Regions from separate parts of the Nonomuraea sp. NPDC052634 genome, predicted to be linked through region 2. Evidence: riboswitches for the same ligand, from Rfam matches in the RefSeq annotation. Region 2 holds a riboswitch; the other holds the start of a gene.
The links. A riboswitch is a leader RNA that binds a small molecule or an ion and turns the genes downstream of it on or off. The one in region 2 is predicted to bind S-adenosylmethionine.

Region 1 (5,182 bases), on a different contig from region 2:
CGCCACTTCCGACTCCTCTTACTGGTCTACCAGATCTCGCCCATTCCTCCGCGAGACCTGTAATCGCCCGACTTAACGGAAAATCAGCCGGACGATCGCCTCGACCATACCTGTGGCAAGGGGTTTGGCAACAGAGTCAATCTGCAAACAGCCTATTTCACCCATCCGAAGGTCGTTCAACGTTGAATTGGGCCTGGAAAAGGAGAAGGCGCCCACTAGGGGCGCCTTCAGGATGTGATCCTCGACACTCAGCCGCCGGCGACGGCCGGGATGATGGAGATCTGAACGCCGTCGGGGGCCGGAGTGTCGAGCCCCTGGGCGAATCGGACGTCCTCTTCTCCCACGTAAACGTTGACAAAACGACGAATCTTGCCCGATTCATCCAGAATTCTGGCGCCGATGCCCGGGTAGTCCGCGTCGAGCTTGGTGAGCACGTCACGAAGAGTCGCGCCCTCGCCACTGACCTCGGCGTTGCCCCCGGTGTATGTGCGCAGAATGGTGGGAATCCGCACAGAAACGCTCATGGTTATAGTCGCCTTTCCTGATTGATCAGACAGTCGCGCGGAACGCGTCGAGGGAGGGCCGGATCACGGCCGTGGGTACGGCGTCGTCGCTGATCGCGTCGAGCGTCTTGAGCCCGTCACCGGTGTTGAGCACCACGGTCAGGGCCTCGGGGTCGAGCACGCCGTTCTCGGTGAGCTTCTTCAGCACGCCCACCGTGACGCCGCCCGCGGTCTCGGCGAAGACGCCCTCCGTCGAGGCCAGCAGCTTGATGGCGGCCACGATCTCCTCGTCGGTGACGTCCTCGACGGCCCCGCCGGTGCGCCGGGCGATGTCCAGCACGTACGGCCCGTCGGCCGGGTTGCCGATGGCCAGCGACTTGGCGATGGTGTCGGGCTTGACCGGCCGCACGACGTCGTGGCCCGCCTTGAACGCGGTGGACACCGGCGAGCACCCGGCCGCCTGCGCGCCGAAGATCTTGTACGGCGTGTCCTCGACGAGCCCCAGCTTGATGAGCTCCTGGAAGCCCTTGTCGATCTTCGTGAGCTGGGAGCCGGAGGCGATGGGGATGATGATCTGCTCGGGCAGCCGCCAGCCGAGCTGCTCGGCGATCTCGTACGCGAGCGTCTTGGAGCCCTCCGCGTAGTAGGGCCGCAGGTTGACGTTGACGAAGCCCCACTTGTCGCCGAGCGGGTCGCCGATGAGCTCCGAGCAGAACCGGTTGACGTCGTCGTACGTGCCCTCGATGCCGATGAGCTTGCCGCCGAAGACCCGCGCCATGGCGATTTTCGCCTGCTCCAGGTTGGCCGGGATGAACACGCACGCCTCCAGCCCGGCGCGCGCCGCGGCGGCGGTGACCGCGCCCGCGAGGTTGCCGGTGGAGGAGCAGGAAAGGGTGTGGAATCCGAAGTTCCTGGCCGCTTCCACGGCCATGGCGACGACCCGGTCTTTGAACGAGTGGGTGGGGTTGCCCGAGTCGTCCTTCACGTAAAGGGACTTGATTCCGAGCGTTCGACCGAGGTTTCCGGCCTTGACCAATTTCGTCCAGCCGGGGTTCATATTCGGCTTTTCGGTCACGTCGGCCGGCACCGGAAGCAGCGCCCGGTAACGCCAGATGTTGGCGGGACCCGATTCGATCTGTTCGCGGGTCACTTCGCCGAAGTCGTAGGCCGCCTCAAGCGGCCCGAAACACTCCAGACAGGCGAAGCTGGGACCCAGCGGGTAACGAGCGCCGCACTCGCGGCAGGACAGACCGACGGCAGGACCAAAGTCAAGCGACATGAAGCGAGGCCTTCCCTCATCTTCGCCCGCGGCCACCTTGACCGCGAACCGGAATTGGCACCTTGTCCCGGTCGGCCTCGCCAGGTCGCGAGTCTCGAAAGCCGGGAGGGTTGCCGGGGCTTCACAGGGCCGGTCCCTCCACCCCTCTGGATGAGCTGTATGAAGTTGTTGAATTGGACTCTACCCGCTGAAGTGGACGAAATTACCACCCGTCTCAAGATGTGAGACGGGTGGTCTCATCGGTAGTCCTCTCCCAGCACGCTCTGCACGTATTTGCGGGCCTGGTGGATGCGGGACTTCGCGGTGCCCAGCGGGATGCCGAGCTGCTCGGCCACCTCGTTGTAATCGAGCTGGACGATGTCGCGCAGCACCAGCGCCTGCGCGAGATCGGGCTTGTCGGCCTCCAGCGCCTCCATGGCGTCGAGCAGGTCGAGCCGCGAGCCCGCGATCACGCTGACCCGCCGCACGTCGGGCTTCTGCACGGGCAGCTCGTCCGAGCTCTGCTCGGCCGCCCGACGCTTGAGCGACCGGTACGTCGTGCGGGCGCAGTTGGCCGTCACGATGTGCAGCCACGTACTGAACCTGGCCCGCCCCTCGAAACGGCTGATATTGCGCGCGACGGCCAGCAACGTATCTTGCGAGGCCTCCTCCGCGTCCTGGTGATAAGGCAGGATTCGGGCGCAATGCCGCATCACATCGGGCTCTATCCGCGCCAGGAGCTCACCGAGTGCGCGATGGTCTCCGGCGGCGGCTGAGCGAGCGAGTTCCTCGGTTAGCTCATCAAGCGCCATAGCTGGGATCCTATGATCGAAAGGAGCCTGGATGAACAGCGTGCTGTTGGCCTCCAACAGGGGGCCGGTCTCCTTCACCGTCTCCGACGACGGCGAACTCACCATGAAGCGCGGCGGAGGCGGTCTCGTCTCCGGGCTGTCGGGCGTGGCCAAGGGCGACGGCGTGCTGTGGGTCTGCGCCGCGCTGTCCGACGGCGACCGCAGCGCCGTACGCCTGGCCGGCGGCGGCCGCATCGACCACGCCGGCTACGACACGGGCCCGATGCGCATGCTGGACATCGCGCCCGCCACCTTCCACCGCGCCTACAACGCGGTGGCCAACTCGACCCTGTGGTTCGTCAACCATCTGCTCTACGACATCCCCAACTCGCCCAATTTCGGCACCCGTTTCGAGCGCGAGTGGGAGTCCTACCGCGACTACAACGGCGCCTTCGCGCTGGCGCTCGCCGAAGAGGCCGGGCACGGCGCGCGCGTGATGGTGCAGGACTACCACCTTACGCTGACGCCGGCCATGCTCAGGGCCGAACGGCCGGACCTGCGCATCGCCCATTTCAGCCACACCCCCTGGGCACCGCCCGAGTACTTCTCCCTGCTGCCCGACGACGTCGCCAGAGAGGTGCTCGAAGGCATCCTCGGCGCCGACCACGCCGGGTTCCTCACCGACCGGTGGGCGCAGGCGTTCATGGACTGCTGCGAGCGGCTGCTCGGCGCCGAGGCCGACCGGGTCGGCCGCAGCGTCACCCACGCGGGCAGGACCACCCGCATCGGCGTCCACAGCCTGGGCGTGGACGGCGCGGCGCTGTGGGAGCGGGCCAGCGAGCCCGACGTCGAGTCGCACATGGCCGCGCTCAGGGAGCAGGTCGGCGAGCGCAAGCTGATCGTCCGCATCGACCGCACCGAGCTGTCGAAGAACATCGTGCGCGGGCTCATCGCCTACCGCGAGTTCCTCGCCGCACACCCCGAGTGGCACGGCCGCGTGGTGCACCTCGCCTTCGCCTACCCCAGCAGGCACGACCTGCCCGAATATCGCGAGTACACCGCCTCGGTGCAGCGCTGCGCCCAGGAGATCGAGGACGAGTACGCCACCGAGGACTGGGACCCGCTGATACTCAACGTCGACGACGACTACCCGCGCTCGCTGGCGGCCTACCGGCTGGCCGACGTGCTGCTGGTCAACCCCATCCGCGACGGCATGAACCTGGTGGCCAAGGAGGGCCCCGTGCTGTCGCCGCGCTGCGCGCTCGTGCTGTCGCGGGAGGCGGGGGCGGCGGCCGAGCTGGGCCCGCACGCGCTCATGGTGAACCCGTACGACATCAGCGGGACCGCCGCCGCCCTGCACCAGGCGCTGATGATGCCGGAGGACGAGCGGCGCATGCGCCGCGACAGGCTGCGCGCGGCCGCGACCGCGCTGCCGCCGCAGAAGTGGCTCGCCGCCCAGCTCGAAGCCCTGGCCTGAGATCATCGCCGTGCTCAGCGCCACCGGGCGCGCGCCAGCACGCCGGAAAGGCCCGGCGTGTTCCACTGGTCCACGACCAGGATCCGGGTCTGGGGCAGGTACCACTCGCGCTGGGTGAGGCGGGATTTGACCTTGCCCGTGGTGGAGCGGCAGACGACCGCCCACTCGCGGTAGGCCGCCTTGTGCCCCGGGCCGACCTGGCGCAGCCCCTGCACCCTCGGCTTCGCCGAGGCGAAGGACAGGCCCCACTTGCGGTCGGCCGGGCAGAGCTGCACGTCGGTCGCGGGGTAGAAGGGCGTCTTGCCGGTGTAGGGGTTGAAGCTCTCGTGCCCCACCTTGATCGCCTTGGGGCCGAGGATCCAGAACCCGTCGCATCCCGGAGTGAAGTAGCTCCCCTTCGGCTTGGCGCACCTGCCGGTGACCACGCGGGTCCAGTCGGAGCGGACCTCGTACACCCTCCACTCGGCCGGAAGCCGGAGCGTGAGCCCGCCTCTGAGCTCGAGCGTGCGGGTGGACGCGGCTTCGGCGGGCAGCGCCGTCAACAGCGCCGCCACCGGGGACAGCGAGACGAGAGCGGCCGCCGCCACTCCCGCGGCGGCGAAACGAGACGTGATCATGCGAGCACTGTACGGAGTCCCGCTTACTGACGGCTGAAAACCGCCTGTCCCGACCGAGGGCGAAAACCGCGGGACGGCCCGCAAGCGCGGCTCACGTGCCGCCGATCGCCGAGACCAGCTCTTCGAGCAGCGCCACCACGCCGTCGGGACCGTCCACCACGATGTCGGCACGCTCGGCGAGCGCGGTCACCTCGGCCGAGCCGCTGCACACGGTCACGCCGGGCAGCCCGGACGCGCGCACGGCCTCGAACGCCGCGAGATCGCCGAGGTCGTCGCCCACGAACATGACCGACCTCGCCGAACGCTCGGCCAGGAACAGACTGAGCGCCTGCCCCTTGTCCATGCCGGGCGGCCGCAGCTCCAGCACCATGCGGCCGGGCTCGACCACCAGGCCGTGCTCGCCGGCCAGCTTGGCCAGCGGCTCGCGCAGCGCCTCCAGCGTGCCCTCGGGGTCGGGGCTGCGCCGGGTGTGCACGGCCACGGCGCGCCTTTTGTCCTCGATGCTGACGCCGCGCACGCCGAGCGACTCCAGCAGC
Region 2 (5,182 bases):
TCTCGCGGAGCGGCGAGTGTGACCGGTGTTTTGCCGCGCGTTGAGTTAACGACAAAAGGGGCAAGGGCAGACAAAACGGTGCACCCCCTGTCGGAAGAGATGAGGAGAGGGGCCATCGCAATGGCAGCGGGCGCCGAGTCCTTCAGGACCCGACGCCCGCGACTGTGTATGACCCCTTGGGAGTGCGCCGGCGGGTCGACCGCCGACTGATCCGCCGGGATAAGGACCCGGGCCGGCCTACACCGGCCCGGGCTCATCCATGTCGCTCAGTGGTGGCTGGGCGCGTAGGCGTTGGCGCCGCCCTTGCAGCCCGCACTCGCGAAGCCGATGACGGCGATCGCGTTGCCGCAGACGTTGATGGGGGCGACGATCGGGACGTGGAGCTGGTTGCCGGAGATAACGCCGCCGGTGCCGTTGGTGATGTCGGCGTGCGCCGGGGCGGCCAGCGAGAGCATGGCGACGGCTCCGGTTGCGACCAAGATCTTCTTCAGCACGAGGGCTCCTCTCTTTCGCGGCGTCATACCGCGGGTGCTGGTTCGGCGAGTGAAAGGCCACACCACTTGGGGGTTGGCGCAGCGCAATCACTCAGTGACAACAGGTAAACGCTACCGCAACTTCGCAACGTCTCGTAGTCATTCGATGACAGTGCGTCTCCAATGTAAGTCATGAGATAGTCCAGACATGTGGCTCACCTGGCGCGCCGCGACCGAGCGCGCGCTGTACGGCGAGGAGGGCTTCTACCTCCGCGAACGCCCCTCAGGCCATTTCCGCACCTCGGTCAGCGCGTCCGCGGCCTTCGCCGAGGCGGTGCTCACGCTGCTCGCGGAAGTGGACGCCGAGCTGGGCAAGCCCGACGTGCTCGACCTGGTCGACATCGGGGCGGGTGAGGGCGTGCTGGTGACCCGCGTGCTCGAACGCGCCGAGCCTGGGCTGCGCGACCGGCTGCGGGTCACGGCCGTGGACCTGTCGCCGCGGCCCGACGACCTGCCCGAGGAGATCGTCTGGTCCAGGAGCCTGCCGGACGCCGTCACCGGGCTGGCCATCGCCAACGAGTGGCTCGACAACGTACCGCTCGACGTGGTCGAGCAGACCTCGCGAGGGCCGCGGGTGGTGATGGTGAACGTCTCCACGGGCGAGGAGCGCCTGGGCGACCCGCCGCATCCCGCCGACCGCGAGTGGCTCGACCGGTGGTGGCCGCTGACCCGGGTGGGCACGCGGGCCGAGATCGGCAGGCCGCGCGACGAGGCGTGGGCCTCCGTCCTCGTACGCCTCACCAGGGGCAGGGCGATCGCCATCGATTATGCACATCCTGTGGATAACCGTCCACCTTGTGGAACGCTGACCGGATACCGGGACGGGTCGGTCGTGACCCCCGTACCCGACGGGAGCTGCGACATCACCGCACACGTAGCACTCGACGCGTGCGCCGAGGCCGGGCGGCGGGCCGGCGCGATATCCACAACCTTGTCCACACAGCGCGAGGCGCTGCGCGAGCTGGGGCTGACCGGCGCGCGCCCGCCCCTTGAGCTGGCCCGCACCGACCCGCGCGGCTACCTCCGCGCCCTGGCACGCGCCTCCGAAGAGGGCGAGCTGCTGGAGGCGACCGGCCTCGGCGGCTTCGGCTGGCTCAGCCAGACCAAGTGAACCCGCCCTTTTCGAGGCGCAAATGACCGCTTCGCCCGCCACGCGTCGCTCGCTCGCTGCCCGCTGCCCACCGGTGCCGCACGCGCCGCACGCCGCGCACGCCTGGCGAGGCGCCCCCGTGTGAGCCGCGCCTGAGCCCGGTGGCCATCCAGGCGACGGTCGGGTGACCGACCGACACTGGGGTGGCCGACGGCTGGGCCGGCAGGCGCACGGGACAGGAGGCGGCCCGGCCGGCAGGCGCATGGGCCGGCAGAGGTGCGGGCCGGCAGGGGTGCGGGCCGGAAGTGGTGCGGGGTGGCGGAGGGGCGGGCGGCTGAAGCGGGGTGCTCAGGCGGGGGTGGCGGTGAGTTGGAGTGCGCGCAGGCCGCGGATGACGTACCCGGGCTTCCACTCGGGCTCTTCGCGCAGCTCCAGCTCGGCCGTGCGGTCGAGCAGCGCGCCGAACGACTCGGCCAGCTCGATCCTGGCCAGCGGCGCGCCCAGGCAGAAGTGGATGCCGGCCCCGAACGAGATGTGCGGGTTGTCGGCGCGCCCCACGTCGAGCCGGTCAGGGTCGTCGAACACCTCGGGGTCGCGGTTGGCCGAGCCGAACAGCAGGGCCACCTCGGAGCCGCGCGGGATGCGTACGCCGTGCACCTCGATGTCCTCGAGCACCCACCGCTCGAACATCTGCAACGGCGTGTCCCACCGCAGCAGCTCCTCGACGGCGGTGGGCAGCAGCGAGCGATCGGCCCGCAGCCTGGCCAGCTCGCCGGGGTTGCGGAACAGCGACCACCAGCCGTTGCCCGTGACGTTCACGGTGGCCTCGTGACCGGCGTTGAGCAGCAGCACGCAGGTGCCGACCAGCTCGTCCTCGGTCAGCTCGTCGATCTGGGTGAGCGCGCTGATGAGGTCGTCGCCGGGAGCGGCGCGGCGCTCGGCGGCCAGGGCCTTGAGGTAGTCGGCGAACTCCGACGCCGCGCGTACGGCGGTGTGCTGGGCCTCCAGGGTGGGGTTGAGCTCGTACATGCCGCAGATGTCGGCCGACCAGGGGCGCAGCAGGTGGCGGTCGCTCTCGGGGATGCCGAGCATCTCCGCGATGACGGTGACCGGCAGCGGCTCGGCGACCTCGGCGATGAGGTCGCCGCCGCCCTTCTCCACGTACGCGTCCACCAGCTCACGCGCGATGGATCTGACGCGGGGCCGCAGCGACTCGACCATGCGCGGCGTGAACGCCTTGGAGACCAACCGGCGCAGCCTCGTGTGCACCGGCGGTTCCACGTCGAGCATGCCCGCCCTGATCACGCGCCAGAACGGCTCCTGGAACTCCGGCTCCGGCGGCCTGCCGAACTCCTCGTGGGTCGCCACGTGCAGGTACGAGCGGCCCAGCCGGCGGTCTCTGAGCAGCGCGTTCACGTCGGCGTGCCGCGCGATGAGCCACTGATTGGTCGGCTCGAAGTACGTCACGGGCGACTCGCGCCGCAACTCGTCGTAGACCCCGTAGGGGTGCGCTACGAAATCCGGATTCCAAGGATCAAAGCCCACTATTTCATCTTAGGAGTGACCTGCTCCTTCTTCGCGTGCCTGCTCCGTACCCGGATGTTGAGCAGCTCCACCACGACAGAGAACGCCATCGCGAAGTAAATGTAACCCTTCGGGATGTGCTGGTCGAGACCCTCGGCGACGAGCATCACGCCGATGAGCACCAGGAACGCCAGCGCCAGCATCTTGATCGTGGGGTGGCTGTCGACGAACCGGCTGATCGGCCCGGACGCGAAGAGCATCACGGCCACCGCCACGATGACGGCCGCGATCATCACGCCCAGCTCGTCGACCATGCCGACCGCAGTGATCACCGAGTCGAGCGAGAAGACGATGTCCAGCACCATGATCTGCAGGATCACGGAGGCGAACGAGGTGGCCGCGACCTTCTTGCCGCCCTCCTCCTCGTGCGGTGCCTCCATGTTGTGGTGGATCTCGGTGACGCTCTTGCCGAGCAGGAACAGGCCACCGAGCAGCAGGATCAGGTCGCGTCCGGAGATCTCATGGCCGAAGACGGCGAACAGCGGATCGGTGAGCCGCACCACCCACGACAGGCCGAGCAGCAGGAGCAACCGGCTCACCAGGGCCGCGCCGAGGCCGAGCACCCGGGCGCGGTCGCGCCGCTCGGGCGGCAGCTTCCCGGCGAGGATGGAGATGAAGATGATGTTGTCGATCCCCAGCACGATCTCCAGGGCGACCAGGGTTAAGAAGCCGATCCAGATCTGCGGGTCGGCCACCCAGTCGAGCATCGGGTACCTCCATGACTCGGGTGCTGTCGGATATCCGGTAGCAACGAGTCGGAGGTCACATAAGTTCGCCCTTGCGATTTCTGCCGGGCCGTCGGTTATAGTTCAGCCCGTAGGTCATGAGCGCCAGCGTCAAGCCCCGGCTAGCTGGCCGGCAACCCTCGCGTCCGCGGCGGGGTGCCCCGGGTGAAGACCTGGTCCGTCACGAGGTGTGGCGGGCAAGCGCGGGCTCCGTGGCTGCTTCCAGGGGCCCGATGGTCCCGAAGGAGGTTTGCCGTGTCCACTCTGACGATCTTCAACTCCGGCCGCGCCGCCACCGCTGAGGAGAGCTCCGCCACCGCCACGCAGCAGCGCCGGCCGATCCCCGCCGTCCTGGGCGCCGACCTCGAGGTGCCGGTCAAGGGCGGCCGCCTGGTCGGATACGCCAACCTCGACTACGCCGCCAGCGCCCCCTGTCTCGAGCCGGTCAGCGCCGCCGTCACCGCCGCGCTTCCGGCTTACTCCAGCGTCCACCGCGGCGCGGGCTACGCATCGCAGCTCACCACCGCCCGCTACGAGCAGGCCCGCCACACCGTACGCGCCTTCGTCGGCGCCCGCCCCGACGACGCGGTGATCTTCACCCGCAACACCACCGACGCCACGAACCTGCTGGCCGGCTGCCTGCCCGAGGGCTGCACCACGGTCGTCTTCGACACCGAGCACCACGCCTCGCTCCTGCCCTGGCCGAACGCCGTCCGGCTGGCGCCGCCCGCCTTCCCCGGCGAGGCGGTCCGCGCCGCCGACGAGACGCTGGCCGCCATCGACGGGCCCAAGCTGCTCGTCGTCACCGCCGCATCCAACGTCACCGGCGAGCTGTGGCCCATCGCGGCCCTGGCCCACATCGCGCACCGGCACGGCGCGCGGATCTTCGTGGACGCGGCGCAGTACGTACCGCACAGGAAGCTCAACCTCACCGCGCTCGACCTCGACTACATCGCCTTCTCAGGCCACAAGCTGTACGCGCCGTTCGGCGCGGGCGCGCTGGTCGGGCGGCGGGACTGGCTGGCCGCTGGCGAGCCGTACCTGAAGGGCGGCGGCGCGGTGCGCTCGGTCGGCGAGAGCGTCGAGTGGCACGACGACCCCGAGCCGCGCCACGAGGCCGGCACCCCCAACGTGCTGGGCGCCATCGCGCTGGCCGCGGCCTGCGACGCGCTGACCGCGACCGGCTGGACGGAGCTGGTCGGCGAGGAGGAGCGGCTGCTCGCCCGGCTGCGCGCCGGGCTGGCCTCGAT

Region 1: linked by a shared signal. The riboswitch ahead of thrC (threonine synthase) and the one ahead of AB0K67_RS23840 (aminotransferase class V-fold PLP-dependent enzyme) in region 2 are both predicted to bind S-adenosylmethionine.

What each region holds. Positions count from the first base shown of each region.
Region 1 is NZ_JBFATY010000011.1:208,371-213,552, forward strand. Features, by position in the region: gene AB0K67_RS34015 (cold-shock protein) at 1-6, opposite strand, end outside; gene AB0K67_RS34020 (MoaD/ThiS family protein) at 249-524, opposite strand; gene thrC (threonine synthase) at 550-1,782, opposite strand; SAM riboswitch class I at 1,796-1,939, opposite strand; gene AB0K67_RS34030 (RNA polymerase sigma factor) at 2,019-2,573, opposite strand; gene AB0K67_RS34035 (trehalose-6-phosphate synthase) at 2,605-4,029, shown strand; gene AB0K67_RS34040 (hypothetical protein) at 4,044-4,646, opposite strand; gene otsB (trehalose-phosphatase) at 4,738-5,182, opposite strand, start outside.
Region 2 is NZ_JBFATY010000005.1:303,742-308,923, forward strand. Features, by position in the region: gene AB0K67_RS23820 (chaplin family protein) at 267-494, opposite strand; gene AB0K67_RS23825 (SAM-dependent methyltransferase) at 682-1,644, shown strand; gene AB0K67_RS23830 (cytochrome P450) at 1,972-3,168, opposite strand; gene AB0K67_RS23835 (TerC family protein) at 3,168-3,914, opposite strand; SAM riboswitch class IV at 4,027-4,142, shown strand; gene AB0K67_RS23840 (aminotransferase class V-fold PLP-dependent enzyme) at 4,272-5,182, shown strand, end outside.